DNA from 4 places in the Pseudomonas sp. FP603 genome. Region 1 is predicted to be linked to each of the others. Evidence: predicted binding sites of a transcription regulator. Region 1 holds the regulator's gene; each other region holds the start of a gene.

What was found. The regulator sigma-54, encoded in region 1, starts transcription at its own class of promoters, with help from an activator protein. The targets are predictions, from matches to a motif close to ANTGGCATNNANNTTGCTNT.
Region 2: a site for sigma-54 is predicted at 2,194-2,213, ahead of glnA (glutamate--ammonia ligase). Genes of this name have one in related genera too.
Region 3: a site for sigma-54 is predicted at 4,076-4,095, ahead of flgB (flagellar basal body rod protein FlgB). Genes of this name have one in related genera too.
Region 4: a site for sigma-54 is predicted at 1,852-1,871, ahead of PSH65_RS10310 (CmpA/NrtA family ABC transporter substrate-binding protein). Genes of this name have one in related genera too.

What each region holds. Positions count from the first base shown of each region.
Region 1 covers NZ_CP117431.1:5,904,114-5,911,332, forward strand. Annotated here, with positions in the region: gene PSH65_RS27365 (ATP-binding cassette domain-containing protein) at 1-514, opposite strand, end outside; gene PSH65_RS27370 (KpsF/GutQ family sugar-phosphate isomerase) at 792-1,766, shown strand; gene PSH65_RS27375 (HAD family hydrolase) at 1,766-2,290, shown strand; gene lptC (LPS export ABC transporter periplasmic protein LptC) at 2,298-2,870, shown strand; gene lptA (lipopolysaccharide transport periplasmic protein LptA) at 2,857-3,405, shown strand; gene lptB (LPS export ABC transporter ATP-binding protein) at 3,405-4,130, shown strand; gene PSH65_RS27395 (RNA polymerase factor sigma-54) at 4,316-5,809, shown strand; gene hpf (ribosome hibernation-promoting factor, HPF/YfiA family) at 5,884-6,192, shown strand; gene ptsN (PTS IIA-like nitrogen regulatory protein PtsN) at 6,205-6,669, shown strand; gene rapZ (RNase adapter RapZ) at 6,672-7,219, shown strand, end outside.
Region 2 covers NZ_CP117431.1:6,512,630-6,519,848, reverse strand. Annotated here, with positions in the region: gene PSH65_RS30005 (chorismate mutase) at 8-556, opposite strand; gene glnA (glutamate--ammonia ligase) at 691-2,097, opposite strand; gene thiI (tRNA uracil 4-sulfurtransferase ThiI) at 2,428-3,882, shown strand; gene typA (translational GTPase TypA) at 4,022-5,842, shown strand; gene PSH65_RS29985 (YkgJ family cysteine cluster protein) at 6,059-6,496, opposite strand; gene PSH65_RS29980 (glycogen/starch/alpha-glucan phosphorylase) at 6,754-7,219, shown strand, end outside.
Region 3 covers NZ_CP117431.1:5,210,368-5,217,586, forward strand. Annotated here, with positions in the region: partial or broken gene PSH65_RS24075 (IS4 family transposase) at 1-1,003, opposite strand, end outside; gene flgE (flagellar hook protein FlgE) at 1,123-2,442, opposite strand; gene flgD (flagellar hook assembly protein FlgD) at 2,474-3,163, opposite strand; gene flgC (flagellar basal body rod protein FlgC) at 3,179-3,622, opposite strand; gene flgB (flagellar basal body rod protein FlgB) at 3,626-4,033, opposite strand; gene cheR (protein-glutamate O-methyltransferase CheR) at 4,333-5,160, opposite strand; gene PSH65_RS24105 (chemotaxis protein CheV) at 5,207-6,139, opposite strand; gene flgA (flagellar basal body P-ring formation chaperone FlgA) at 6,221-6,982, shown strand; gene flgM (flagellar biosynthesis anti-sigma factor FlgM) at 7,159-7,219, shown strand, end outside.
Region 4 covers NZ_CP117431.1:2,214,637-2,221,855, forward strand. Annotated here, with positions in the region: gene PSH65_RS10305 (ANTAR domain-containing response regulator) at 1-505, opposite strand, end outside; gene PSH65_RS10310 (CmpA/NrtA family ABC transporter substrate-binding protein) at 521-1,732, opposite strand; gene PSH65_RS10315 (quinone-dependent dihydroorotate dehydrogenase) at 1,961-2,980, shown strand; gene rmf (ribosome modulation factor) at 3,280-3,495, opposite strand; gene rlmKL (bifunctional 23S rRNA (guanine(2069)-N(7))-methyltransferase RlmK/23S rRNA (guanine(2445)-N(2))-methyltransferase RlmL) at 4,026-6,296, shown strand; gene PSH65_RS10330 (GGDEF domain-containing protein) at 6,440-7,219, shown strand, end outside.

The DNA.
Region 1 (7,219 bases):
AGGGCTCGTCATACATGAGGATTTGCGGGTCGAGGGCAATCGCCCGCGCCAGCGCGACGCGACGCTTCATGCCGCCGGACAATTCGTCAGGCATCAGATCGATGGCGCCCCGCAAGCCCACGGCCTGCAATTTGAGCAGGACAATGTCGCGAATCATTTCTTCCGGCAGCGAGGTATGAACACGCAATGGAAAGGCGACGTTCTCGAACACATCGAGATCGGTAAACAATGCGCCGCTCTGAAACAGCACGCCCATGTGCTTGCGCGCATCGAACAGATCGCTGCGCGACAACGTTGGCAGGTTCTGGCCATTGACCCAGACTTCGCCGCTGGTTGGGCGCAATTGTGCGCCTATCAGCCGCAACAGCGTGGTCTTGCCACACCCGGAAGGCCCCATGATGCCGGTGACCTTGCCGCGTGGTATGCGGATATCGACGTTATTGAAAATGCTGCGCGCACCGCGCTTGAAGGTCAGTCCCTTCAGCTCGACCGCGTAGGCGTTATCGGCACTCATCTAAACTCCTTGCGATGCAGCCTCTCACTCGGACGCCTGGCTTTCTGGCGAAAGCACATACCTCCCCGGGCAGGCCGAACTGGCGGCGAACTATATCACTGCAAAGCTCAAGCGCCCAAGGCCCAAGCCGGGCATGTTCAGCAACATGACCTCCTGAAATCATCTATTTAGAGAGGATTCGGTAACAAGTAATGACAAACCGTGACGAACTTGCGTGAGGGTTTTGATCATTACCGTTATAATCGCCGCCTTTTCATCAGGCTATTCGATTTCCGACATGAACCAATCCAGCGACCTAATTCAATCAGCACAACGTACCATCCGCCTCGAACTGGAAGCCGTGCAAGGCTTGCTACCCCATATCGATGCAGATTTCGTACGTGCTTGCGAGATGATTCTGGCCAGCAAAGGCCGCGTGGTCGTGGTCGGCATGGGCAAATCGGGGCACATCGGCAACAAGATTGCCGCCACCCTGGCCAGCACAGGCACCACGGCGTTCTTCGTGCACCCGGCCGAGGCCAGCCATGGCGACATGGGCATGATCACCCGTGATGACATCATTCTGGCGCTGTCGAACTCCGGGTCGACCAACGAAATCGTCACGTTACTGCCGCTGATCAAGCGCCAGGGCATTCAAATGATCAGCCTGACCGGTAACCCCGAGTCGCCGCTGGCCAAGGCAGCGGAAGTCAACCTCAATGTAAGCGTCGAACACGAAGCCTGTCCGCTGAATCTGGCACCTACCTCGTCGACCACCGCGGCGCTGGTCATGGGTGACGCTCTCGCCGTTGCCTTGCTTGAAGCTCGCGGCTTTACCGCTGAAGATTTCGCTTTTTCCCACCCGGGTGGTGCCCTTGGCCGCCGCTTGTTACTGAAAGTGGAAAACGTCATGCATGCCGGCACCGAGTTACCGCAAGTGATATGCGGTACGCTGCTCAAGGATGCCTTGATGGAAATGACCCGCAAGGGGTTGGGCATGACCGTCGTACTAAGCACAGATGGAAAACTCGCCGGGATCTTCACCGACGGCGACCTGCGCCGCACCCTGGACCGCACCATTGATATTCATAGCACGACCATTGACGAAGTGATGACCGCCCACGGCAAGACCGCACGCGCCGAGATGCTCGCCGCCGAGGCGCTGAAAATCATGGAAGACCACAAGATCAATGCGCTGGTAGTAGTCGACAGCGAAGACCGCCCGGTCGGCGCCTTGAACATGCACGACTTGCTGCGTGCGGGAGTAATGTAATGAGCACGGACCTGCTGCAACGTGGCAAACAGATCAAACTGGCGGTATTCGACGTCGACGGCGTACTGACCGACGGGCGCCTGTATTTCCTCGAAGACGGTAGCGAATTCAAGACTTTCAACACCCTCGACGGCCAGGGCATCAAGATGTTGATGGCCGCCGGTGTGCAGACCGCGATCATCAGCGGCCGCAAAACGCCGGTGGTCGAGCGGCGAGCGAAGAACCTCGGCATTCCACATCTGTTTCAGGGCCGAGAAGACAAACTGGTGGTACTCGACGGGCTTCTTGCCCAACTCAACCTGAGTTATGAACAAGTGGCCTATCTCGGCGACGACCTGCCTGATCTGCCGGTGATTCGCCGCGTCGGTCTGGGCATGGCGGTGGCCAGCGCTGCCAGTTTCGTGCGCGAACACGCCCACGGCATCACCCAGGCCCGTGGTGGCGAGGGTGCCGCTCGCGAATTCTGCGAATTGATCCTGCGCGCCCAGGGCCGCCTCGATGCGGCCAACGCCGCGTACCTGTGAGCCCATCATGCTGAGCAAAAAGATCCGCAACATCCTGATGTTCGGTTGCATCGCAGCGATTTTTGCAGCGGTCGGCTACTGGAACATCAGCCCGGAACGCTTCCTCGACAAACCGGTGGTGAAGGTCGATGAAAGCGCGATCGACTATTACGCCGTCAACGCCCACAGCGTGCAGTACCTGCCCGACGGCAAACTGCAATACGAAATGACGTCGGACAAGGTCGAGCACCTGAAAGCGACCGAAGTGACGTTGCTGACCAATCCTGACCTGAACATGTTTCGTGGCACCGAATTCCCCTGGCACGTCCAGAGTGAGCGCGGCGAAGTCAACCCGGACGGCACTCAGGTCGAGCTGATTGATTCGGTACGTATCACGCGTTTCGACGAAAAAAATCGCAAGACCCTGATTACCACAACCCGTATGACAGTGTTCCCGCAGCAGGAATATGCGCAGACCGATCAACCCGTTAGAATCGACGGCGCTGGCGGTGTATCGACAGGCAACGGAATGAAAGCGTACTTGAAAGAAAGCAGGATACACCTGCTATCGAACGTAAGAGGACAGTATGAGGCTCGTTAAAACTCTCCCTATTTTGCTCAGTCTGGGCGCAGCACTGGGAAGCGTGAGCGCCTGGGCTCTGCCGAACGATCAAGAGCAGCCTATCCGCATTCAGGCCGACGATGCCCAACTGGACGACAAGAATGGCGTTGCCACCTACAAAGGCGACGTGATCATCACCCAAGGCTCGATGAAGGTCACCGGCAATACCGTGACCATCACCCGTACCCCGGCCGGCGACATCGACGTAGTGACTTCGGTGGGCAACCTCGCCTACTTCGAGCAACTGCAAACGGCGGGCGACACCAAGCCGGTTCAGGGCTACGGCGTAACTATTCAGTACCACGCCTCGCAAAACCGCGTCGTGCTGATCGATCGCGCCAAAGTCATCGACAAGGACAACAACGTCACCCAAGGCGAGAAAATCGTCTACGACACGGTCAAAAAGCTTGCGAGCGCCGGTCGCGCCACGGGTAACAAGGTCACCGAGTCGCGTCCTCGCATCGACATGGTGATCCAGCCGAAGAAGAAAACCGACGAGCAAAAGGCCCAGTAATGGCAACTCTGAAAGCTCAGCATCTGGCCAAGAGCTACAAGAGCCGTCAGGTCGTGCGCGACGTCAGCCTGTCTATCGACAGCGGTCAGATCGTCGGCCTGCTTGGTCCTAACGGCGCCGGTAAAACCACGTGCTTCTATATGATTGTCGGCCTGGTACAGGCCGATCAGGGCCGCGTACTGATCGATGACCTGGACGTCAGCCACCAGCCGATGCACGGTCGTGCGAAGGCGGGTATCGGCTATCTTCCGCAAGAAGCGTCGATCTTCCGCAAACTGTCGGTGGCCGACAACATCATGGCCATCCTCGAGACTCGCAAGGAACTCGACAAGGCCGGTCGTCGCCAAGAGCTGGAAAGCCTGATGCAGGAATTCCACATCCACCACATCCGCGACAACCTCGGCATGAGCCTGTCCGGTGGTGAACGCCGCCGAGTGGAAATCGCCCGAGCGCTGGCCACCAATCCGAAATTCATCCTCCTCGACGAACCCTTCGCCGGTGTGGACCCGATTTCGGTAGGCGACATCAAGCAGATCATTCATCACCTCAAGGCCAAAGGCATTGGCGTGCTGATCACGGACCACAACGTCCGCGAAACCCTGGATATCTGCGAAACCGCCTACATCGTCAACGATGGTCAACTGATCGCCGAAGGTGACTCTGCCACCATCCTGGCCAATGAACTGGTCAAGGAAGTGTATCTGGGCCATGAGTTCCGCCTGTAAGCACTGAGGTGCCCGGGTCGCCGAGAGGGCGCTCGCTTCAATAAAAAAATCAATAACCTTTTATTGTTACAGCGCTCTAGGCAAACACTTCAGTTTCGGGCATATAATTTGCTTATGTTTGGCGCTTCGGCGCCCTGTAGTGGATGGCGCATGTGCGCCGGCGAATAAGGTGTTAAGCCCCTGCCATGAAACCATCGCTAGTCTTGAGAATGGGCCAGCAGCTGACGATGACACCGCAGCTGCAACAGGCCATACGCCTGCTCCAATTGTCGACCCTGGACCTGCAACAGGAAATCCAGGAGGCCCTGGAGTCCAATCCGATGCTCGAACGCCAAGAAGAAGGCGACGACTTCGATAACGCAGACCCCTTGGCCGATAGCGCCGAACAGAAACCCAACGCCGACGTTCAGGAACCCTCCTACCAGGAAACCGCCCCGACGGTGGATAACCTAGAGGAAGGCGACTGGAACGAGCGAATTCCCAACGAATTGCCCGTCGACACCGCCTGGGAGGACGTCTACCAGACCAGCGCCAGCAGCCTGCCGAGCAACGATGACGACGAGTGGGATTTCACCACCCGTACGTCGGTCGGTGAAAGCCTGCAAAGCCATTTGCTCTGGCAGCTGAACCTTGCACCGATGTCCGACACCGATCGCCTGATCGCCGTAACCCTGATCGATTGCATCAACAATCAGGGCTACCTGGACGAAACCCTCGAGGAAATCCTCGAAGCGTTCGACCCGGAACTGGACATCGAACTGGACGAAATCGAAGCCGTCCTGCACCGCATCCAGCAATTCGAACCCGCTGGCATCGGCGCCCGCAATCTCGGTGAGTGCCTGCTGCTGCAACTGCGCCAGCTGTCCGCCAAGACCCCCTGGCTGGCAGAGGCCAAGCGTCTGGTCACCGATTACATCGACCTGCTCGGCAGCCGCGACTACAGCCAGCTAATGCGCCGCATGAAGCTCAAGGAAGATGAGCTGCGCCAGGTCATCGAACTGGTCCAGAGCCTCAATCCGCGTCCGGGCTCGCAGATCGAGTCCACCGAAGCCGAATACGTTGTTCCGGACGTGATTGTGCGCAAGGACAACGAACGCTGGCTGGTGGAGCTGAATCAGGAGTCGGTGCCACGCCTGCGGGTCAACGCCCAGTACGCCGGTTTCGTGCGTCGTGCCGATACCAGCGCCGATAACACCTTCATGCGCAATCAACTGCAGGAAGCTCGCTGGTTCATCAAGAGTCTGCAAAGCCGCAATGAAACCTTGATGAAAGTCGCCACCCAAATCGTCGAGCATCAGCGCGGCTTTCTTGAATACGGTGACGAAGCCATGAAGCCGTTGGTGCTGCATGACATCGCCGAAGCGGTGGGCATGCATGAATCGACGATTTCACGGGTAACCACGCAAAAATTCATGCATACCCCACGGGGCATCTATGAACTGAAATACTTTTTTTCCAGCCACGTCAGTACCTCCGAAGGCGGTGAATGCTCGTCCACGGCGATCCGCGCGATCATCAAAAAACTGGTTGCCGCGGAAAATCAGAAAAAGCCGTTGAGTGACAGCAAGATCGCTGGTTTACTGGAGGCACAAGGCATTCAGGTGGCTCGCCGCACCGTCGCCAAGTACCGCGAATCCCTCGGGATCGCGCCTTCGAGCGAACGCAAGCGGTTGATGTAGAGCCACGCCACAGCGTTCCAGTGGTAGATCATCTGATCTACCGCTTTATGCACTGGCAACGAAGGAGAAGCTGTATGCAAGTCAACATCAGTGGACACCAACTGGAAGTGACCGAACCCCTGCGCACCTACATCGGCGAAAAACTCGACCGATTGGAGAGGCATTTCGACAAGATCACCAATGTGCAAGTCACGATGAACGTCGAAAAACTGCTGCAGAAGATCGAAGCCACGCTGCATATTCCCGGCGGAGAAGTGGTCGCCAATGCCGAGCATACGGACATGTATGCCGCCATCGACCTGCTGACCGACAAGCTGGATCGCCAACTCAAAAAGCATAAGGAAAAGACCCAGAGCCTCCTCCAGGGCGCGACCGGTCGTTAACATCCCCAACCCATGATCCGACTTGAAACCATCCTGACCCCCGGCCGTTCCCTCGTGAACGTGCCGGGCGGCAGTAAAAAGAAAGCCCTCGAACAGATTGCCAACCTTATCCACAAAGAAGTGCCGGATCTGGCCATGCAGGATGTATTCGAGAGCCTGGTTGCCCGTGAAAAACTCGGTTCCACCGGTTTTGGCAACGGCATCGCCATCCCCCACTGCCGCCTAAAGGGCTGCGACTCGCCCATCAGTGCCTTGATGCACCTGGACGCGCCTATCGATTTCGACGCCATCGACGGAGCCCCGGTTGACCTGCTGTTTGTGCTGCTGGTCCCGGAAGCCGCCACCGACGCACACCTGGAACTGCTGCGCCAGATCGCCAGCATGCTTGATCGCAAGGAAGTGCGCGAAAAACTGCGCAGCGCCCCGAGCAACGAAGCCTTGTACAAGGTTGTCCTGGACGAGCAGAACGGTCACTAATCATGCGCCTGATCATCGTCAGCGGCCGCTCCGGCTCAGGTAAAAGTACCGCCCTCGATGTGCTCGAGGACAACGGCTATTACTGCATCGACAACCTGCCTGCCGGTCTGCTGCCGGAGTTGGCCGAACGCGCGCTGATTCATACCGAACTGGCACAACCGCTGGTGGCCGTGTCCATCGATGCGCGTAACTTGCCAAGCCACCTGTCGCGGTTTCCCGAATTGCTGGAAGAAGTCCGCAGCCGGCATATCCAGTGCGATGTGCTGTACCTGGACGCCGACGAAGAAACCTTGCTCAAACGCTTTTCGGAAACTCGCCGTCGTCACCCGCTCAGTAGCGCCAATCGCTCATTGGCGGAGGCGATAGAGGACGAAACCAACCTGCTCGGGCCTATCGCCGATCTGGCCGACCTCAAGGTCAATACCACCAATCTGAACCTGTATCAGTTACGCGATACCATCAAGCTGCGCCTGCTGAATCAGCCGGAACCGGGCACTGCGTTCCTGGTGGAGTCTTTCGGGTTCAAACGTGGCATGCCGGTGGACGCCGA
Region 2 (7,219 bases), 610 kb from region 1:
GGTCGGCTCAGCGGCTGGCGCTGCACAACTCAGCGGTGGCGCGTACCTGGGCAAGCCCGCGCAATGGCGCTTGGGCGCCGGTTTTATTGGCCTTGGCCAGCCACGACGGGCACTGCGGGTCGTTGCGATAAGGACTGAAATCGGCCAGTTGTTGCAGCAGGCGTTTTTGTAACTGATCAAGTTGTGGGCGGATCTGCCCGACGAGATCGGGGCGAGGGTCGTTGGGCGCCTTGCCTTGCGCATGCCAGTCAGACAGATGCGCGTATTGCACCAGCTTGTTGGCCTCGATCTGCGCCGAGAAGAACTGTTCGACGGCTTCGTTGCTCAATTTATAGGCAGGTGCCAGGGCGACGGCGGCGGCAATGACTTCGCGCTCGCGCTGCCGGTCTTCGACCGGTTTACCGCTGTCCCATTTGCTCAGCGCGACCTGATCGGCAATCGCCAGACGTTCTTCGATGGTGCCAAGCAACAGAGCGAGGGCGGCAGGTGCCGGGCTGGCAAAAGCGCTGTTGGCCAGCAGGGCGGTGAGCAGGGCAAGGCATGGGTGTAGGCGCATGGGGCATCTCGGCTTTATCGGATGAAGGCCATGATGCACGCAACCGGGTATCCGATGACAGACGGTCGCCCATAAAAAAGGCCTCCCGAAGGAGGCCTCTCTTTTGTCACGCCGCGTAGCGCGGCGTTACCGGATCAGCAGCTGTAGTACAGCTCATATTCCAGTGGGTGTACGAAGGTACGAACCTTGATTTCTTCTTCGCTTTTCAGAGCGATGTAAGCGTCGATGAAGTCATCGGAGAACACGCCGCCTTTGGTCAGGAACGCACGACCTTTGTCCAGCTCTTCCAAGGCTTCTTTCAGGCTGCCGCAAACTTGTGGGATCTCTTTCGCCTCTTCAGGCGGCAGGTCGTACAGGTTTTTGTCAGCTGCGTCGCCAGGGTGGATCTTGTTCTGGATGCCGTCCAGGCCAGCCATCAACAGTGCAGCGAAGCCCAGGTACGGGTTGGCTGCTGGATCCGGGAAGCGAGCTTCGATACGGCGAGCGCGAGGGCTGGACACGTAAGGAATACGGATCGAAGCCGAACGGTTGCGAGCCGAGTAAGCCAGCATCACTGGAGCTTCGAAACCTGGGACCAGACGCTTGTAGGAGTTGGTCGACGGGTTGGTGAAGCCGTTCAGAGCCTTACCGTGCTTGATGATGCCGCCAATGAAGTACAGAGCGGTATCGGACAGGCCGGCATAGCCTTCGCCAGCGAAGGTGTTCTTGCCATCTTTGGCGATGGACAGGTGAACGTGCATACCCGAACCGTTATCGCCGTACAGAGGCTTAGGCATGAAGGTCGCGGTGCGGCCGTATGCGTCAGCAACGTTGTGTACGCAGTATTTCAGGGTCTGAACTTCGTCAGCCTTGGCCACCAGGGTGTTGAACTTCACGCCGATTTCGTTCTGACCGGCAGTCGCCACTTCGTGGTGGTGAACTTCGATGACCAGGCCCATTTCTTCCATGGCGTTGCACATGGAGGTACGGATTTCGTGGTCGTGGTCGAACGGCGGAACAGGGAAGTAGCCGCCTTTGACGCCTGGACGGTGGCCTTTGTTGCCGCCTTCCACGTCCTGGTCGGACATCCACGAACCTTGTTCGGAGAAGATTTTGAACATCGAACCGGAGATGTCGGACTTGAACTTCACTTCGTCGAAGATGAAGAACTCTGGCTCTGGGCCCACGAATACGGTGTCGCCGATACCGGTCGATTTCAGGTATTCCTCGGCACGCTTGGCGATCGCACGTGGATCACGGTCGTAGCCTTGCATGGTCGAAGGCTCGATCACGTCGCAAACCAGGATCAGGGTCGGCTCTTCGGTGAACGGGTCGAGAACGGCAGTGCTGTCGTCCGGCATCAGGATCATGTCGGAAGCTTCGATGCCTTTCCAGCCAGCGATGGAGGAACCGTCGAACATTTTGCCTTCTTCGAAGAAAGCTTCATCCAGCCCATCGCGAGCCGGCATGGTCACGTGGTGCTGAGTGCCTTTGGTGTCCGTGAAGCGCAGATCAATCCACTTGACGTCATGATCTTTGATGAGTTGAACCGACTTCGACATAGTGTCCTCCGGGTGGCTTCGGGCTTAGTAGTGGATGCCCTTAGAATGTGGGTGATGCCGGCGCGAATACTCTGCCAAGGCAACCTGCCTCACAAGGGAGCAAATTGCATGCCAGTGCCCCACCATGGGTTTTTTGCCCCAATATCACGCTTATAAAGGTGCAAAGCCTCGAAAAGCGCCAAACCTCGCCCTGTAATGTAGCGTTGAAATCCATAAATGACCTGTTTTGGTGCGCGCAAAACCTTCTGCACATTAACTGGTTAAACCTTGAGCAATTTCCGCTATAATCCGCGCCCCCCTTTTTCGGCTGGCCCAGCGCGCGCTGTTTTCATGAAACTAATCGTAAAAGTCTTCCCCGAGATCACCATCAAGAGCCGCCCGGTACGGATGCGTTTCATCCGCCAGTTGGCCAAAAACATCCGTACCGTGCTCCGCGATCTGGACCCGGCCGTGGTGGTGAACGGTGTGTGGGACAATCTCGAGCTGGAAACCCGCGTCAGCGAGCCGAAAGCCCTGAAGGAGATGACCGAGCGCCTGAGCTGCATGCCGGGCATCGCGCATTTCCTGCAGGTCGATGAATACCCGTTGGGCGACTTCGACGACATCGTCGCCAAGTGCAAGCAGCATTTCGGTGACGCCCTGGCCGGGAAGATCTTTTCGGTGCGCTGCAAGCGTGCCGGCAAGCACGAGTTCAGCTCCATGGACGTCGAGAAATACGTCGGCAGCCAACTGCGTCGTCAGTGTGGCGCCGCCGGAATCTCGCTCAAAGAGCCGGAAATTGAAGTTCGCATCGAAATTCGCGACAAACGGTTGTTCGTGATCCACAGCCAGCACAACAGCATCGGCGGTTATCCGCTGGGTGCCCTGGAACAGACGCTTGTACTGATGTCCGGCGGCTTCGATTCCACCGTCGCCGCCTACCAGATCATGCGCCGCGGGCTGATGAGCCATTTCTGCTTCTTCAATCTGGGCGGACGTGCCCATGAACTGGGCGTCATGGAAGTCGCGCACTTCATCTGGAAGAAGTACGGCAGCTCCCAACGCGTGTTATTTGTCAGTGTGCCGTTCGAGGAAGTACTGGGAGAAATTCTCGGGAAAGTCGATAACAGTCATATGGGTGTAGTTTTGAAGCGTATGATGTTGCGCGCTGCTTCCCGTATTGCTGATCGGCTGGAGATCGAAGCGCTGGTCACCGGCGAAGCGATTTCCCAGGTGTCGAGCCAGACGTTGCCGAACCTGTCCGTGATCGACTGCGTGACCGACAAGCTGGTCTTGCGTCCGCTGATCGCCAGTCACAAGCAGGACATCATCGACCTGGCCAACGAAATCGGTACTGCCGATTTCGCCAAGCACATGCCGGAATACTGCGGGGTCATCTCGGTGAACCCAAAGACCCACGCCAAGCGTCCGCGTGTGGAGCATGAAGAGAAAGAATTCGACATGGCGGTGCTTGAGCGTGCGCTCGAGAACGCCAAACTGGTGCCGATCGATCGCGTGATCGACGAATTGGGCCAGGATTTGCAGATCGAAGAAGTCAGCGAAGCACTGGCGGGCCAGATCATCATCGACATCCGTCACCCGGATGCCGCTGAAGACGAGCCGCTGGAACTTGCTGGCATTGAGGTGCAGACGATGCCGTTTTATGCATTGAACGCTCGTTTCAAGGAACTGGACCCTACTCGCCAGTACCTGTTGTATTGCGACAAAGGCGTGATGAGTCGCCTGCATGCCCACCATTTGCTCAGTGAGGGGCATGCCAATGTGCGCGTTTATCGACCGAGCTAAGTGCCCGGGGCTGTTTGCCTGTGGCCTGCGTCACCGGCCCCCCGACGCCGCCGTCAAGCTGTAACGGCTTTGCCGGACTCTACTGTAAATCGCTGCCAAGACTTGTCAGCACACCGAATCCTCTGATCGAGATACACAAGTGATCGAAAATCTACGCAACATCGCCATCATTGCTCACGTTGACCATGGTAAAACCACCCTGGTAGACAAACTCTTGCGTCAATCCGGCACCCTGGAGCGCAACGAGCTCAACGACGAGCGCGTGATGGACTCCAACGACCAGGAGAAAGAGCGCGGTATTACCATTCTGGCGAAAAACACCGCCATCAACTGGAACGGCTACCACATCAACATCGTGGACACCCCGGGCCACGCCGACTTCGGCGGCGAAGTTGAACGCGTAATGTCGATGGTTGACTCCGTTCTGCTGCTGGTTGACGCTCAAGACGGCCCTATGCCGCAAACCCGTTTCGTGACCAAGAAGGCTTTCGAAGCCGGCCTGCGTCCAATCGTGGTGATCAACAAGGTTGACCGTCCAGGCGCGCGTCCGGACTGGGTTCTGGACCAGATCTTCGACCTGTTCGACAACCTCGGTGCCACCGAAGAACAGCTGGACTTCAAAGTCGTCTACGCCTCGGCCCTGAACGGCATTGCCGGTCTGGAACACACCGACATGGCTGAAGACATGACCCCGCTGTACCAGTCGATCGTCGACAACGTACCTGCGCCGAAAGTCGACCGTGACGGTCCGTTCCAGATGCAAATCTCCGCTCTGGACTACAACAGCTTCCTGGGTGTTATCGGCGTTGGCCGTATCGCTCGTGGTCGCATCAAGCCGAACACTCCGGTTGTCGCTATCGACGCCGACGGCAAGAAGCGTAACGGTCGTATCCTGAAGCTGATGGGTCACCACGGCCTGCACCGCATCGACGTTGAAGAAGCAGCTGCCGGCGACATCGTCTGCATCAGCGGCTTCGACCAGCTGTTCATCTCCGACACTCTGTGCGACCCACTGAACGTCGAAGCGATGAAGCCGCTGACCGTTGACGAGCCAACCGTTTCCATGACCTTCCAGGTAAACGACTCGCCTTTCTGCGGTAAAGAAGGCAAGTTCGTCACCAGCCGTAACATCAAGGAACGTCTGGACAAAGAACTGCTCTACAACGTTGCTCTGCGCGTTGAAGAAGGCGACACCGCCGACAAGTTCAAAGTCTCCGGCCGTGGTGAGCTGCACCTCTCGGTACTGATCGAAACCATGCGTCGCGAAGGCTTCGAAATGGGTGTTGGTCGTCCGGAAGTGATCATCCGCATGGTTGACGGCGTCAAGCACGAACCGTACGAAAACGTGACCATCGACCTGCCAGAAGAATCGCAAGGTTCGATCATGGAGCAGATCGGTATCCGTAAAGGCGACCTGACCAACATGGTTCCGGATGGCAAGGGCCGTGTGCGCCTTGAGTACAACATCCCGGCTCGTGGCCTGATCGGTTTCCGTAACGAGTTCCTGACCCTGACCTCCGGTGCAGGTATCCTGACCTCGATCTTCGACCGTTACGACGTGATGAAGTCCGGCGACATGTCCGGCCGTCAGAACGGCGTGCTGGTTTCGGTTGCTACCGGTAAGGCGCTGACTTACTCGCTGGAAACCCTGCAAGCTCGCGGCAAACTGTTCCTGGGTCACGGTGAAGACGTGTACGAAGGTCAAATCGTCGGCATCAACAGCCGCGACAACGACCTGGGCGTCAACCCAACCAAAGGCAAGAAGCTCGACAACATGCGTGCTTCGGGTAAAGACGAAACCATCGCTCTGGTTCCGCCTATCCGCTTCACTCTGGAGCAGGCTCTGGAATTCGTTCAAGAAGACGAATTGTGCGAAGTCACTCCTAAGTCCATCCGTCTTCGCAAGAAGATCCTGGGCGAAAGCGAGCGTACCCGCGCTGCCAAGAAAGCCGGTAACTGAGTTTCGACTTAGTTAGCGCTTAAAAAAACGCCCCCGACCGCAAGGTCGGGGGCGTTTTTTTGTGTCTGGGGTTTGTGTGGTGTCAGTTCGGGCCCCATCGCGGGCAAGCCCGCTCCCACAGTGATTTGTGGTGTTTACATAATCTGTGTTCAGTGCTGAACCCTGTGGGAGCGGGCTTGCACGCGATGGGGCCCCGTCAGGCAGCGGGATTCTGGATCAGAACTTGTCCAGCGTCCGCGGATTGCTCTCGCGCACCACTTCTTTGGGCTTGTACGCGCAATACCCCGGTCGCGGTCCGATCTTCGGGTGGTTGCGGCAGGTGTCCGGGCGCTTATCATAAATAGTGCACAGACGGCTCTTGCGATCCAGGTACAGGCAATCGTTGTTGCTCATGCGCTGAAGGGTGAAGATCTCGGACTTCTGGTTATAGCGCTCGACGATCCCTTCCTTCTGCAAACGCTTGGCGATGTTCTTCGGCGGATCGCCACGCTCGAACTCATCGACGATGCCGATACGGATCAGATCCTTGATCTTGACCTCGACTGGCAAGGTACAGCAGCTGGACACGCAGGAACCGCACATCGGGGCAGAGTACTTGGCCCAGGTATCGAGGCGATCGATCTCCGCGGCGGCGATCAGGTTGGGCTTCATCATCGGTTGTTACCAGCGTGTGCATCAGGGCGCGCGATCATACCGGGACTGGTGGATTTTTGAACAACCTTTCGCCAGATTTTTTTCTCTTGGCGCAAAATAATCCCTGTGTCCGGCACGGCCCCTGCATTGTTTCTGGCACGCGACAACGTAATGTCGATCTATCTCGCACTAACAGGGAAAACTGCCGAACCAGAGTCTCAATGGTCTGTCAGACCGACTAGGCTCAGACAACTTCACGCTCGCTCGAGGTCCTATCGATGACTCAAGAACCACTTGTTCGCGAAGCAGAGGTGGCCGCATTCCGCGACGCCGTCTTGACCAAGCTCACTTACGCGGTGGGTAAAGACCCGGATCACGCCTTCGACCACGACTGGTTCGAAGCCATTGCCCTGGCGGCACGTGATCACATGGTCGAGCACTGGATGGACCACACCCGGCAGATCTACCGCAAAGGCCAGAAACGGGTTTATTACCTCTCCCTTGAATTCCTTATCGGCCGCTTGCTCTACGACAGCTTGAGCAACCTTGGTCTGCTCGATGTGGCCCGCGAGGCCATGACTGAACTCGGCGTCGACATGGAACGCATCCGTCTGCTGGAGCCCGATGCGGCACTGGGCAACGGAGGTCTCGGGCGTCTGGCGGCGTGCTTCATGGAAAGCATGTCGACCCTGGGCATCGCCGGCCATGGTTACGGCATTCGTTACGAACACGGTTTGTTCCGCC
Region 3 (7,219 bases), 690 kb from region 1:
CTACGCAAGGTCACTGCGTTCTGCTGCATCGAGCTCTTGATGTCCCTGAAGCCCAATTCGATCTCCCAGCGTTCCTGATACAGCTTGGCCACGGCCTTGGCGTTGTAGGCGTTAGCCGGCAATGACGTCATGACGGTCTTTAGCTTGCCTTGAATTTCATAACTGACTTCGCGGGCCCCCAATGCGTTGGAAGGGTCGGGTTTCGCTTCCTGGCCTGCGGCGAGACTTTCATGCGCACCCAACGATCGTGCTGGCTGTAGCGGGTCACTTCTTCGCAGACCATTCCTTTTTTTGCCGGGATCAACCAATGACGGTTGCTACCAGCACTGCTCAGGCTCGACAGCAGTTCGGCCCCCCAGAATCCTTTGTCGAACAACGTCACCGAGTGATCGGGGATCTGCTGCAGGAACTCGTCGGCCAAGCGCATTTCACTGCGTCGGTAAGGGCTCAATTGCGCATCCAGGATCACGTGCGAACGTACATTCATCAACGCCACCAGGCGCAGCATGGGAAACGGAGTCTGGCGGTCGCTCGGGGTGTTTCCCGACCCGAAGTGGTCCCGAAGCTCGGGCGTATCCGGGGTGCGCAAGAGTGCTCCGTCCACTGCGAACACCTGCAGTTCATGCCAGGCGTCACCGTCATAGCGCTCCGCGCCCCATTGGGTTCCCGTCTTGCGGAACAGCCACTCAACGGGATCGGCGCCGAGCCGCTTACGCGCTTCGGTCAGACCGCTACGGGCCAACAGGTGGTCAGAGGCCAGGCCTTGGGCGCAGATGTTCAAACGTCTGGCCACTTCGTGAACCGGTTCATCACGAAACAGCGCCATGCCGAGCACCAGCCAAAGCACTTGGTCAGCGGGCAGGCGACGTCGACGAATGGTGGCCTGACTGGAAAGATCCAGCGCAGACGCGACCCACTCTATGGGGATGTTTTGGGTGAAGGTGCTCAGGTCGCAGAAGTTGAAAAGGTCGCCGAGGTCGAGCAGGTCCTGTTGAACAGACATAAAAAATCCGATGCCAGATATCTGGCATCGGATTTTCGGATAAGCCCAGCTGAGACTCAAATGCTTAAGTGAACAGCATTACTCTCACGAGGGGCCTCTTTCTGCAGCGCCAACCAGCATCAGGTCATCTGAATGATGGTCTGCATGATGGTGCTCTGGGTGGAGATGGTCTTGGCGTTTGCCTGGTAGTTGCTCTGGGCTTTGATCAGCTCGACCAATTCGTTGGTCAGGTTGACGTTGGACTCTTCCAGGGAGTTGGACACGATCGAACCCAGCGTACCGGTCTCCGGCGCATCGACACCCGCCACACCCGAGGAGAAGGTTTCTTTCCAGCGTGTGCCGCCGATTGGCTGCAAGCCTTGCTCGTTGGCGAAGCTGGCCACCGCCACTTGGCCGATGGCCTTGGTTTGCTGATTGCTGAAGTTGGCAGTCATGACGCCGCTGGCGTCGATGGTCAGGCTGGAGATCTGGCCGGTGGCATAGCCGTCCTGATATTGGGCAGTACGAGCGGTCGCCGAGTTGTAAGACGTGGTCTTCGCCAAGCTGAACGCGATACCGCTTGCAGCGGCATCGGAACCATTCGCGCCCCAGGTCACAGGAGTCGTTGAGGCGTCGGTGATAACGCCGGGTATCCAGTCGGTCATGGTCAACGTAGTACCGTCTGCACCTAGAGCCCAGCCTGCCCCTGCGGTGATAGTGTCGATGCTACCGTCGGAATTGAAGGTAATATCTGCCTCGCTAGGTGTCAGGGTGGTGCTAGCCGGGTTGCTCGGAGTCCGACCATCCATATAGGTATAAATCTTCCATTCGTTTACGTCCGTCTTGACGTAATACTGATCCATGGTGTGTTCATTACCCTGGGTGTCATAGACCTTGGTAGAAATGGTCTTGTTGTAGCTGTTGGTATCTGTCGGGCTGAACGTCGTCACGGTCGGCAAATCTTCAGCCGAATTCAGGTTCATCGTCTGATCGATCGTGGTGGTCGCGTTCGGCTTGAGGGCTGAAGTATCGATCTTCAGGTCAGTCAACACACCGTTGATGATCTTGCCGTTGGCGTCGACGCCATAACCCTGCAGACGATTGCCGTTGTTATCAACCACATAGTTTTCGGCATCAGTCTTGAACGCACCGGCACGGGTGTAGCTCAGGGATCCGTTGTCGCTGAGGATGAAGAAACCGTTGCCCTGGATGCCCATGTCCAGCACGTTGCCGGTATTGTTCACATCGCCCTGGCCGAACTGCTGGGAAACGTTGGCCAGGCGCACGCCATTGCCAACGGTCTTGCTACCCGTACCCAGCTTGGTGGCCGAGTACACGTCTTCGAATTCTGCACGGGACGATTTGAAGCCGGTGGTCGCGACGTTGGCGATGTTGTTGCCGGTCACGTCCAGTTGTTTGTTGGCTGCATAGAGACCGCTAAGGCCGATATTGAAAGACATATTCCACTCCTTTGTGCCGTGCTAGTCGGCTCTATATACCAATGGTTTGTACTTTGGACAGGGCAACGCTGCCCATGCCTGCCAGGTTCAGCATCAACTCACCGCCGGTCTGGCTGATGGTCACGCTGTTGACCGTTGCCGGCAGGTAAGTAATCAGTGAGGTGTTCGTGCCGTCGATGGTGGTCGTTGCGCCGAAGGTGTAAGTACCCGCCGGTGCCACCGCGCCCGCATCGTCCTTGCCGTCCCAGATGAAACTGGCGTTACCGGCACTTTGACTGCCCAACTCGAGCGTACGGATGGTCTTGCCTTCCGCGTTGGTGATCTTGACGGTGGCGGCGGGAACCGAGGTTGGCACCACGACGGTACCGTTGAGGCTCTTGGAGGTGTCGACCATGGTTTTGTCGGTCTGCGCGATGACTGAACGGCCCACCAGCGAAGAAGCCTGCAAGGCTTGCGAGGAGCTGTAGCTGCTGGCAAGGCCGCTGACCGTATCGTTCAGCGTGGTAATACCTTCCAGGCTACTGAACTGCGCCAGCTGTGCCACGAACTCGCTGTTGTCCTGAGGATCGAGCGGGTTCTGGTTTTTCAGCTGAGTCACCAACAGTTGCAGGAACGCGTCCTTGCCCAGCTTCTGGCCGCCGGTAGCGGCCGTGGTCAGGCTGTCTTTGGTGGTAGTGGTCGTGACCGAAGAGTTGGCCAGAACATCGCTGATAACGCTCATATGACTCGCCCCTTATCACTGACCGAGGGTCAGGACCTTCTGCATCATGGTTTTGGCGGTGTTCATCATTTCGGCGTTGGTCTGGAACGAACGGCTCGCGGAAATCATGTCGGCCATTTCTTCGACGACGTTGACGTTCGGGTAGTAGACGTAGCCCTTGGCATCGGCGGCCGGATGGTTCGGCTCGTAGCGCGCGTCAAGGTTGCTCTGGTCTTCGACCACGCCCAGCACTTGCACGCCTTGACCGGCAGCGTCCTGGTTCTGGAACAGCGAATCGCTGCCGCCGCTCTGGCCGCCCTGGAACATGGTGGCGAACACCGGGTGACGGGCACGGTAAGTCTGGTCGATGCTCGACGAGACGGTCTCGGCGTTGGCGATGTTCGAGGCCACGGTGTTCAAGCGAGTGGTCTGGGCACTCATGCCGCTACCGGCAATGTTGAAAACACTGGATAGAGACATGGATTACTCTCCGCGCAGGGCTGACACCAGCCCTTTGAATTTACTGTTGAGCAGGGTGAAGCTGGCCTGGAAGTTGACCGCGTTTTCCGCGTAGTTCGACTGTTCCAGCTGGGCGTCCACGGTGTTCTGATCGATCGACGGTTGCATCGGCGTGCGATACATCAGCGACTCGTCGCCATTGCCCAGGCCTTCAGCTTCGATGTGACGGCTGTTGGTCATGTTCAAGGCGAACTTGCCGTTTTTGGTTTTCTCGTTCTGCTCGGCGAGCACTTTCGAGAAGTCCAGGTCCCGAGCCTTGTAGTTCGGGGTGTCGGCGTTGGCGATGTTGTTGGCCAGGACTTCGGCACGCTGAGCGCGGAACCCCAGGGCTTGTTCGTGGATACCGAGCGCTTTATCGAAGCTGATGCTCATGTCGGGAAACCTTCGGGTGACCTGATTTTTCGTACGATGGATATAGCAAGCGGCGTGCCAATTCAAAAAAGCCCGTAAACCGGGGCTTTGCCGGCAGTGGCAAGGCGGCAATGACAGAAAAGCGGCAACCGATTTCCGCCGCCTGCCGCTTTTCTGCCGCTTCTCGCAATCGAAAGAACAACATTTACCCTGTGGGAGCGGGCAAGCCCACAGGGATGGTGGTGGAGGCTGAGGAATCAACAGGCAAAAAAAACGGGAGCTCCCTGAGGACTCCCGTTTTTTTGTATGCCGCCAACGAATCACTTCGCCTTGTAAATGATCCCCGGGCTGCACTGGACCATCTGGTAGTGATCCGGCAAACCGTTCAGCGCTTCGGACGCGCCAAGGAACAGATAACCACCCGGCTTCAGCGTGCTGTGAATGCGCAACAGGATGTCTTTCTTCACCTCGGCGGAGAAGTAGATCAGCACGTTGCGGCAGAACACGATGTCGAACTTGCCCAGGCTCGCGTAGCTGTCCAGCAGGTTGAACGAGCGAAATTCCACCCGACTCTTGATCGGCGCCTTGATGGCCCAGCGCCCCGGCCCTTTGGGGTCGAAGTAACGCTGAAGACGCTCGGGCGACAGACCGCGGCCGATGGCCAGGCTGTCGTATTCGCCGGTCTTGCAGTTGGTCAGCATGGTGCCGGACAGGTCCGTGGCAACGATCTGCACGCCCATCTTCAACTGGCCCATGTTGACCCGCTCGAACTCATCGATGGACATCGACAGCGAATACGGTTCCTGGCCCGACGAACACGCTGCCGACCAGATCCGCAGGCGCTGGCCGGGGGCCGCCTTGATCGCTTCGGGCAAGACCTTGTTCTTCAAGACTTCAAACGGATAGGTGTCACGAAACCACAAGGTTTCGTTGGTGGTCATTGCATCCACCACCATCTCGCGCAAACCGCTGCGCGGCTGGGTCTGGATGCGCTGAACCAGCTCACCCAGCGATTTGATGCCCTGCTGTTCCATCAGTTTGTTGAGACGGCTCGAGACCAGGTATTGCTTGTTTTCACCGAGCAAAATGCCACAGGCTTTTTCCAGGAATACCCGGAACTGTTCGAAATCCAAATTACCCGTAGACAAAGATGCCGCCTCTTAAATCGTGTTGACCGCCAGGGGCAGAAGGCCCCTAGCTGTTATCTGCTGCTTTGATCCGGTCGACTACCCGGGATGCCAGGTCATCAGGACGGAATTTGGCCAGGAAGTCATCGGCACCGACCTTCTTGACCATCGCCTGATTGAACACACCCGACAACGAAGTATGCAGGATGATATGCAGCTTTTGCATGCGCGGGTCGTTGCGGATCTCGGCCGTCAGGGTGTACCCGTCCATCTCCGGCATCTCGATGTCGGAGATCATCATCAGGAACTCGTCTTCCGGCTTCTTGCCTTCGTCGACCAATTTGCGCAGGTAATCCAGCGCTTGCCGGCCGTCGTTCAACGCCACCACTTCGACGCCGATCGTTTGCAGGCAACGGGTCACCTGCTTTCGCGCCACCGATGAGTCATCGACCGTCAGCACGCGCAAGGACAACGCCTTGTGCTGAGTCTCGATATCCACCACGCCCACCGAAATCGCCTCCGGTGTCGGTGCCACTTCCGCCAGCACCTTCTCGACGTCGATGATTTCGACTAACTGATTGTCGACCCGAGTCACAGCCGTCAGGTAGTGATCGCGCCCGGTGCCCTTGGGTGGCGGATGAATCTCCTCCCAGTTCATGTTGACGATGCGCTCCACCGACCGAACCAGGAAACCCTGGGTCTTGGTGTTGTACTCCGTGATGATCACGAAGGGATTGCTTTGATCTTTCAGCGCTCCGGAACCGGTCGCCATCGCCAGATCCAGAATCGGAATGGTCGCCCCCCGAATATTCGCCACACCGCACACGACAGGACTGGACTTGGGCATCAGGGTCAGCTTGGGGCATTGCAGCACCTCACGAACCTTGAACACGTTGATCCCATACAGCTGCTGGCCGTCGAGACGGAACAACAACAGCTCAAGGCGATTCTGCCCTACCAGTTGCGTGCGCTGGTTCACCGAATCCATTACACCAGCCATGCCCAGACTCCTACACCAACGCTAAGTGTGTTGCGACGCACATTCTTCACTAAACGGCACGGCGCTTGCTTTTTAACTCTTATGAACACAGAACCGACATTTTTCCGACACCTGACATCAACCTCTCGCAGATTACTCTGTGCGATGTCGGCCGTTTGCCTGTTCAACGCTGGCAGCCCTGCCCTTGCTGACGCGGTTACCTTGCCTGACATGCTTATCGGCGTCACTCAGGGCTTTCTTGAATTCACCGTAGAAGACTATCTGGCCACCAGTCAAACGCAAGGACGCTACGAAATCGAGGTCAACCAGCTCGATCAGCGCCTGCGCATGCCTATGTGCGACAAGGAATTGACAGCCACCCTCGAGAGCCCCGCGAGGCCTTTGGGCCGGGTCACGGTCAAGGTTCGCTGCGACGGCGCCTCCCCCTGGACAGTCTTCGTACCCGCCCAGGTACGGCTGTTTCGCGACATCGTGACCACCACCCGCCCCCTCAAACGCACAGGGATTATCGAGCCTCAGGACGTGACCCTGCGCGAGCGCGATATCAGCCTGATAAATCAGGGTTTTCTGACCTCCGTCGATCAGGCGATCGGGCAAAAACTTACCCGACCAATGGTCGCCGATCAGGTCATTACCCTGGTGCACCTCGAACAGGCGGAAGTCATTCGCAAGGGTGATCAGGTGGTGATTACCGCCCGCAGTGGTACGCTCAGTGTACGTATGCCGGGTGAAGCGCTGTCCAACGGCGGCATGAGCGAACAGATTCGGGTGAAAAACCTTAACTCCCAGCGGGTCATCAAGGCGCAAGTCACCGCGCCGGGCCAGGTGGAAGTTTCTATGTGAGCGGCCATGCAGGGATCTCTGTTCGTGAAGATATGGCGCGCCACTCGCCTGTTCCCTAAACTGTGCCGCATGCAGGACGTGCTGGCGCATGCAAGCTCATTGATAAATGGGCCTAAAGTTTTCCGGGGGAGAGCCGAAAACATGGCAAGCGTCCAAATACCCAGAGGTTTTTTGTCATGGTCATCGATTTCAATCGTTTAAACAGCTCCTCGTCACTTACGGGCAGTACACGTACCA
Region 4 (7,219 bases), 3.2 Mb from region 1:
CCTGGCGGCGCATCAGGGTGTAGGCCTCTTCTTCGTTGCAGTCCTTCATTTTCATCAGCAGCCCCTTGGCCAGCTCGATGCGCTTGCGTTCGGCCAGTTGCTGGTCGCGGGCGTGCAGTTGCGCGCGCAGGGCCTGGTCGCTTTCAAAGCGCGCCATGGCCACGTCGAGAATCGGCTGCAAGCGTTGTGCGTGAATGCCTTCGACGATGTAGGCACTGACGCCGGACTTGATCGCCCGGCGCATCACGTCGGGGTCGTGCTCGTCGGTGAACATCACAATCGGTCGTGGTTGGTCACGGGTCACCAGCACCACTTGCTCCATCACATCGCGGCTCGGTGACTCGGTATCGATCAGAATCACGTCCGGACGCACCGTTTCGACGCGCGCGGGCAGGTCAATGGTCAGGCCGGACTCGTCGATGACCTCGAACCCGGCTTCGGTCAGAGCCGCTTTCAGGCGCCCGACTTTTTTCGCAGTGTCGTTGATCAGCAGGATACGCAACATATTCGCAGGCTCCTGTCAGCGGCTGGCGAGAAGGGGAGCGCTGTCGCTCATGGCGTGCAGCGTGAAGCTGCGGGCATAGCCGACCGGGTCCGAGCCGTCCCAGACTTTGCCGTCGATCAGTTGACTGCTGCGCATTTCCTGACTCCGGATGGGCACACCGACAGCGGTGGCGGCCTCACGGTATAAGTCTAGTTGCTGGACCTGGCGGGCCACGCCGAGGTAATCCGGGTCGTCACGCAACAAACCCCAGCGCCGGAACTGGGTCATGAACCACATACCGTCGGACAAATACGGAAAATTGACCTCGCCATTACCGTGGAAACGCATGGCGTGCGGGTCTTGCCAGCGATTACCCAAACCGTCGGCGTAGTCACCGAGCAAGCGCGGTTCGATGCAATCGAGCGGTGCATCCAGATACTCAGGCGCACTCAACAGTTGCGCGGTGCTGCGGCGATTTTCGCGGCTGGCTTCGATGAATCGGCTGGCTTCGAGGATCGCCATCACCAAGGCCCGTGCGGTGTTGGGGTATTGCTCGACAAAGGCGCGGGTGCAGCCGAGGACCTTTTCCGGGTGATCGGGCCAGAGGGTCTGGCTGGTGGCCATCGTAAAACCGAGATTCTGCTGCACTGCACTGGCGGCCCACGGTTCACCGACGCAGAATCCGTCGATGCGCCCGGCTTGCAGGTGCGCGACCATTTGCGGCGGCGGCACCACCACGCTGTCGACATCCTGCAATGGATGAATGCCCTGACTCGCGAGCCAGTAATACAGCCACATGGCGTGGGTACCCGTAGGAAATGTCTGGGCGAAGGTCAGTTTTGGGCGACTTTGGTGCACGTGCAGGTGAAGTGCTTCAGGACTGGTCACGCCCTGGGCCTGCAAACCGTGGGAGAGGTTGATGCTCTGGCCATTCTGGTTCAGGCCCATGAGCACGGCCATGTCGGTGGAGGCTACGCCGCCGATGCCCAGGTGCACGGCGTAAATCAGGCCGTACAGGCTGTGGGCGGCGTCGAGTTCGCCGCTGACCAGTTTGTCTCGCAGGTTGGCCCAGGACGATTGGCGCTTGAGGTTCAGGGTCAGGCCGTAGGGTTGGGCAAAGCCCTGAGTGGCCGCGACCACCACTGAGGCGCAGTCGCTCAGGGCCATGAAGCCGAGGTTGATTGCGGTTTTTTCCGGGGCATCGCTGCCATTGACCCAGGCCAGTGGGCCGGCTGATGGTTCGTTCATCGATTTCGCACCTTCCAAAAAAAAGCGTCGTCCCAGGCCTTTGCGTGGGCAAAGCCGGGTGACGACGCCATTGTCCTTCCACTCATCCCGCCGTTGGCATGAGTGCTGATGCCGGTGACGGTGCAAGGCATATGCCATCGCTGGCTGATTTTGTTGCGCGCCTCGCGTGAAGCCCTGATGCGCGGCTATAATCGCCGCCTCTCATCGCCAACCGAGTCAAGCCTGCCCATGTACACCCTGGCCCGTCAGCTGTTGTTCAAACTTTCCCCGGAAACCTCCCACGATCTGTCCCTGGACCTGATCGGCGCGGGCGGGCGTTTGGGCCTTAACGGCTTGCTGTGCAAGGCGCCGGCGAAACTGCCGGTGACGGTCATGGGCCTGGAGTTCCCGAACCCGGTGGGTTTGGCAGCCGGACTGGACAAAAACGGCGCAGCGATCGATGGGTTTGCCCAATTGGGTTTCGGTTTCGTCGAAATCGGCACCATCACGCCGCGTCCGCAACCGGGCAACCCGAAACCACGGATTTTCCGCTTGCCGGAGGCCGAGGCGATCATCAACCGCATGGGCTTCAACAACCTCGGCGTCGATCACTTGCTCGCTCGCGTGGCGGCGGCCAAATACAAGGGTGTGCTGGGCATCAACATCGGCAAGAACTTCGATACGCCGGTTGAGCGCGCGGTCGACGACTACCTGATTTGCCTGGACAAGGTTTACGCCCACGCCAGCTACGTCACGGTCAACGTCAGCTCGCCGAACACCCCGGGCCTGCGCAGCCTGCAATTCGGTGATTCGCTCAAGCAATTGCTCGCCGACCTGGCCACCCGCCGGGCGGAACTGGCCCTGCGCCACGGCAAACATGTACCGCTGGCGATCAAGATCGCGCCGGACATGACCGATGAAGAAACCGCTCAAGTCGCCCAGGCGTTGATCGAAACCGGGATGGATGCGGTGATCGCCACCAACACCACCCTGAGTCGCGTCGGTGTCGAAGGCCTGGAGCATGGTGACGAGGCGGGCGGTCTGTCCGGCGCACCGGTTCGCGACAAGAGCACTCATACGGTGAAGGTGCTGGCGGCGGAACTGGCCGGTCGCTTGCCGATCATCGCCGTGGGCGGTATCACCGAAGGCAAGCACGCGGCTGAGAAAATCGCAGCGGGTGCCAGTTTGGTGCAGATCTATTCGGGCTTTATCTATAAAGGCCCGGCGTTGATTCGTGAATCGGTAGACGCCATCGCGGCCCTGCGCTAGAGGCTGATGTCGATGGGGGGCTTTTTGTGGCGAGGGAGCTTGCTCCCGCTGGGCTGCGAAGCAGTCGTAAATCCTGCAATCGCGTTTTACCAGATACACCGAGTTGATTGGTTTTTGGGGCCGCTTCGCAGCCCAGCGGGAGCAAGCTCCCTCGCCACAAAAAGCCCCGCCGCCATATTTACAGGAATAAAAAAGGGCTCCTCGAAGGAGCCCCTGGGCCGAAGCCCGCCGTCCGGATGGGACGTGCGTGGTTAAGTCGTTGCGTAATCAGATTGTCGTGTCGGAGTGTGTGCCCTGTATTAGCCGACGGCGTGAAGTTCGTTGAGTCTGTGGATTCCCGCAGTGCCGGTCATACCGTCCCAGTTGTCGCCGCGTCCTTCTCGCCAGCCATTGATCCAGGCTTGGCGTACCGACGGTAGAGTAAAAGGGCAAAGCTCACGGGATTTACCACCAACGCCATATTGATATCCGCGCAAAAATGCTCTTTCCAACGGATCACGCTTAAGTCTTCTCATAGGGTGTTGCCCTCACTTGTTGACTGTATTTATCGCGTCGACCTCAATCGAGGTCAGGCAGAAAAATCCTGCCGTTGGCGGCTCGCTGCCGGCGTCGCGAGCCAAGGTGTTGACGCCGTTGCGACGTCAACCTGAGTTGAGTTCTAACCAATGCGTCACATCGAGGGAATGATCGTTTTGTCATAAGAACGTAACCATAAAGATGTTATGGCCATAAGTAACACGATATTTGTCCCGTGTTTATTGGCCAAAGCCCGGTATGATCGGCCCTGCGCGGGGTGAGAGGGGTGAGGCCTTTAACGAGAATGACACCCGTTCACCTGGGGACTATTCGACGAAGGGTCGACTTATGACATTTTGTTGCATCAACTTTTTTATCTGCCCTGGCATCTAAGCTCTTTTAACCCGAGCAGTCAGGGTGGGACGGCACACTTTCGTGCCACGCGGGCGTTCTGTTAGAAAAACGCCTGATTGAAAACCGGATCGGCAATGCGTTGCCGGTTCACTTAGCTAAAGGCTCTGGAACTACCATGTCCGATCGTTTCGAACTCTTCCTCACTTGCCCAAAAGGCCTTGAAGGCCTGCTCATCGAGGAAGCCGTCGGGCTTGGCCTTGAGGAAGCACGTGAGCACACCTCGGCTGTGCGCGGCATGGCCACCATGGAAACCGCTTATCGCCTGTGCCTGTGGTCGCGCCTGGCGAACCGCGTGCTGCTGGTGCTCAAGCGCTTCCCGATGAAGGATGCCGAAGACCTCTACCACGGCGTGCTGGATATCGAGTGGCAAGATCACATGCTCAACGATGGCACCCTGGCGGTCGAATTCAGCGGTCACGGTTCGGGCATTGATAACACGCACTTCGGCGCCTTGAAGGTCAAGGATGCGATCGTCGACAAACTGCGCACCCCGCAGGGCGATCGTCCGTCTATCGACAAGCTCAACCCGGACCTGCGCATTCACCTGCGTCTGGACCGTGGCGAAGCGATTTTGTCCCTCGACCTGTCCGGTCACAGCCTGCACCAGCGTGGTTATCGCTTGCAGCAGGGCGCCGCGCCGCTGAAGGAAAACCTCGCGGCGGCGATTCTGATCCGTTCCGGCTGGCCACGAATTGCCGCCGAGGGCGGCGCCCTGGCTGACCCGATGTGCGGTGTCGGTACGTTCCTGGTCGAAGCCGCGATGATCGCCGCCGACATGGCGCCGAACCTGCGTCGCGAGCAGTGGGGCTTCACCGCCTGGCTCGGTCACGTGCCGGCGCTGTGGAAAAAGCTCCACGAAGAAGCCACCGAACGCGCCGCGGCCGGTCTGGCCAAGCCACCGCTGTGGATTCGCGGTTACGAAGCTGACCCGCGCCTGATTCAACCGGGCCGCAATAACGTCGAACGTGCCGGCCTGAGTGAGTGGATCAAAATCTATCAGGGCGAAGTCGCGACGTTCGAGCCGCGCCCGGACCAGAACCAGAAAGGCCTGGTGATCTGCAACCCTCCGTACGGCGAGCGTCTGGGCGATGAGGCGAGCCTGCTCTACCTCTACCAGAACCTCGGCGAACGTCTGCGTCAGGCCTGCCTGAACTGGGAAGCGGCGGTGTTCACCGGCGCCCCGGACCTGGGCAAGCGCATGGGCATCCGCAGCCATAAGCAGTACTCGTTCTGGAACGGCGCCTTGCCGTGCAAATTGCTGCTGATCAAGGTCACGCCAGACCAGTTCGTCACCGGTGAGCGTCGCACCCCGGAACAGCGCCAGATCGAGCGCGAACAGGCCGAAGTCGAAGTCGCAGACAACGACGTAGCACCTGGCAAGTACGAGAAGTACAACAAGAACGGCAACCCGATCAAACCGGCCCCGGTGGTGATCGAGCAACCGCGCTTGAGCGAAGGCGGGCAGATGTTTGCCAACCGTCTGCAAAAAAACCTCAAGGCGCTGGGCAAGTGGGTCAAGCGTGAAGGCATCGACTGCTACCGCGTCTACGATGCCGACATGCCAGAATATTCCATGGCCATCGACCTGTATCACGATTGGGTCCACGTCCAGGAATACGCCGCACCAAAATCCATCGACCCGGAAAAAGCCTCGGCGCGGATGTTCGATGCCCTGGCGGCAATCCCGCAAGCGTTGAACATCGACAAGAACCGCGTGGTGGTCAAGCGTCGCGAGCGTCAGAGCGGCACCAAGCAGTACGAACGCCAGAGCGCACAGGGCAAGTTCAATGAGGTCAACGAAGGCGGCGTGAAGCTATTGGTGAACCTCACCGACTACCTCGACACCGGGCTGTTCCTCGACCACCGGCCGATGCGCATGCGGATTCAAAAAGAGGCGGCGGGCAAGCGCTTCCTCAACCTGTATTGCTACACCGCGACCGCCAGTGTCCATGCCGCCAAGGGTGGCGCGCGCAGCACCACCAGCGTCGACCTGTCGAAAACGTATCTGGATTGGGCGCGTCGCAACCTGTCGCTGAACGGTTTCTCCGACAAGAACCGTCTGGAGCAGGGCGATGTAATGGCTTGGCTCGATGCCTGCCGTGACGAGTACGACCTGATCTTCATCGACCCGCCGACCTTCTCTAACTCCAAGCGCATGGAAGGGATCTTCGACGTGCAGCGTGATCAGGTGCAGTTGATCGACCTGGCCATGGCGCGTCTGGCACCGGGCGGGGTGTTGTATTTCTCCAACAACTTCCGCAAGTTCCAGCTCGAGGAAAACCTCACCGAGCGTTATGCCGTTGAAGAAATCACGGCCCAGACCATCGATCCCGATTTCGCCCGTAATGGCAAGATCCACCGTGCCTGGAAGATCACTGCTCGCTGACACTTGAGCCTGATTGGATCCACAGAGCCTTGATTTTCAAAGGCTCTTGGGTTCTTTCAGTGCTGGTCAAATTAGTGGCTAATAGCTATAACTCAACCCATGGCCAATGGGCTTTCCGGCACCTGGCGTTATGAGTTGCGTTTATGTCGTTACACGCCGTGCGCCCCAAGATCCTGGGTTTTATCCGCGAAGATGTTTCGGCCTGGCTGGTCGCGCTGCTGGTATTGCTCGTTGGCGGGATTCTCACGGGATTGTTGGCCTGGGCGACGTTCAATCAATTTCATATGCAATTGCGGCAACGTTTCCAGCTGCTTGCCAGTGAACGTTACAGCCGTATCGAAGAACGTTTCGAAGATCAGGAGCAGCGCCTCGACGGGCTGCGTCGGTTCTTCGTCAATTCCGAATCGGTGTCCCGCGAGGAATTCGACGGTTACGCCAAACCTCTTTTGCGGCGCACCCTAGCCTATTCCTGGGCCCCTCGGGTTTCCCGCGCCGAACGTCCCCTGCTTGAACGCGTGGTGAGAGAAGAAGGCTTGAGCGGTTTCACCTTTCGCGAACTCACCGCCGACGGCCAGTTGCAACTGGCCACGGAACGGGACGAATACGTACCGGTGCTCTACACCCAAACCCAAAGCCGATTGCCCACGCCGCTGGGGTACGACCTGCTGGCCCAAGCGCTGCGTCGTTCGACCCTGGAACGGGCCGATCGCAATGGCCGCATGGCCGTGTCGCAACCGTTGCATCTGGTAGGCATCGAGCCCGCCTATTCGCGAGGCGTGTTGCTGGTAGCGCCCGTCATCCATCAGGACCTGCCGAACGCCGCGCCCGACGGGTATGTCATGGCGGTGATCAGCATGCACCAGCTGTTGGCGGACGGTCTGCCGGAAGAGAATCATGACTCTCTCTCGGTGCGTATCCTCGAC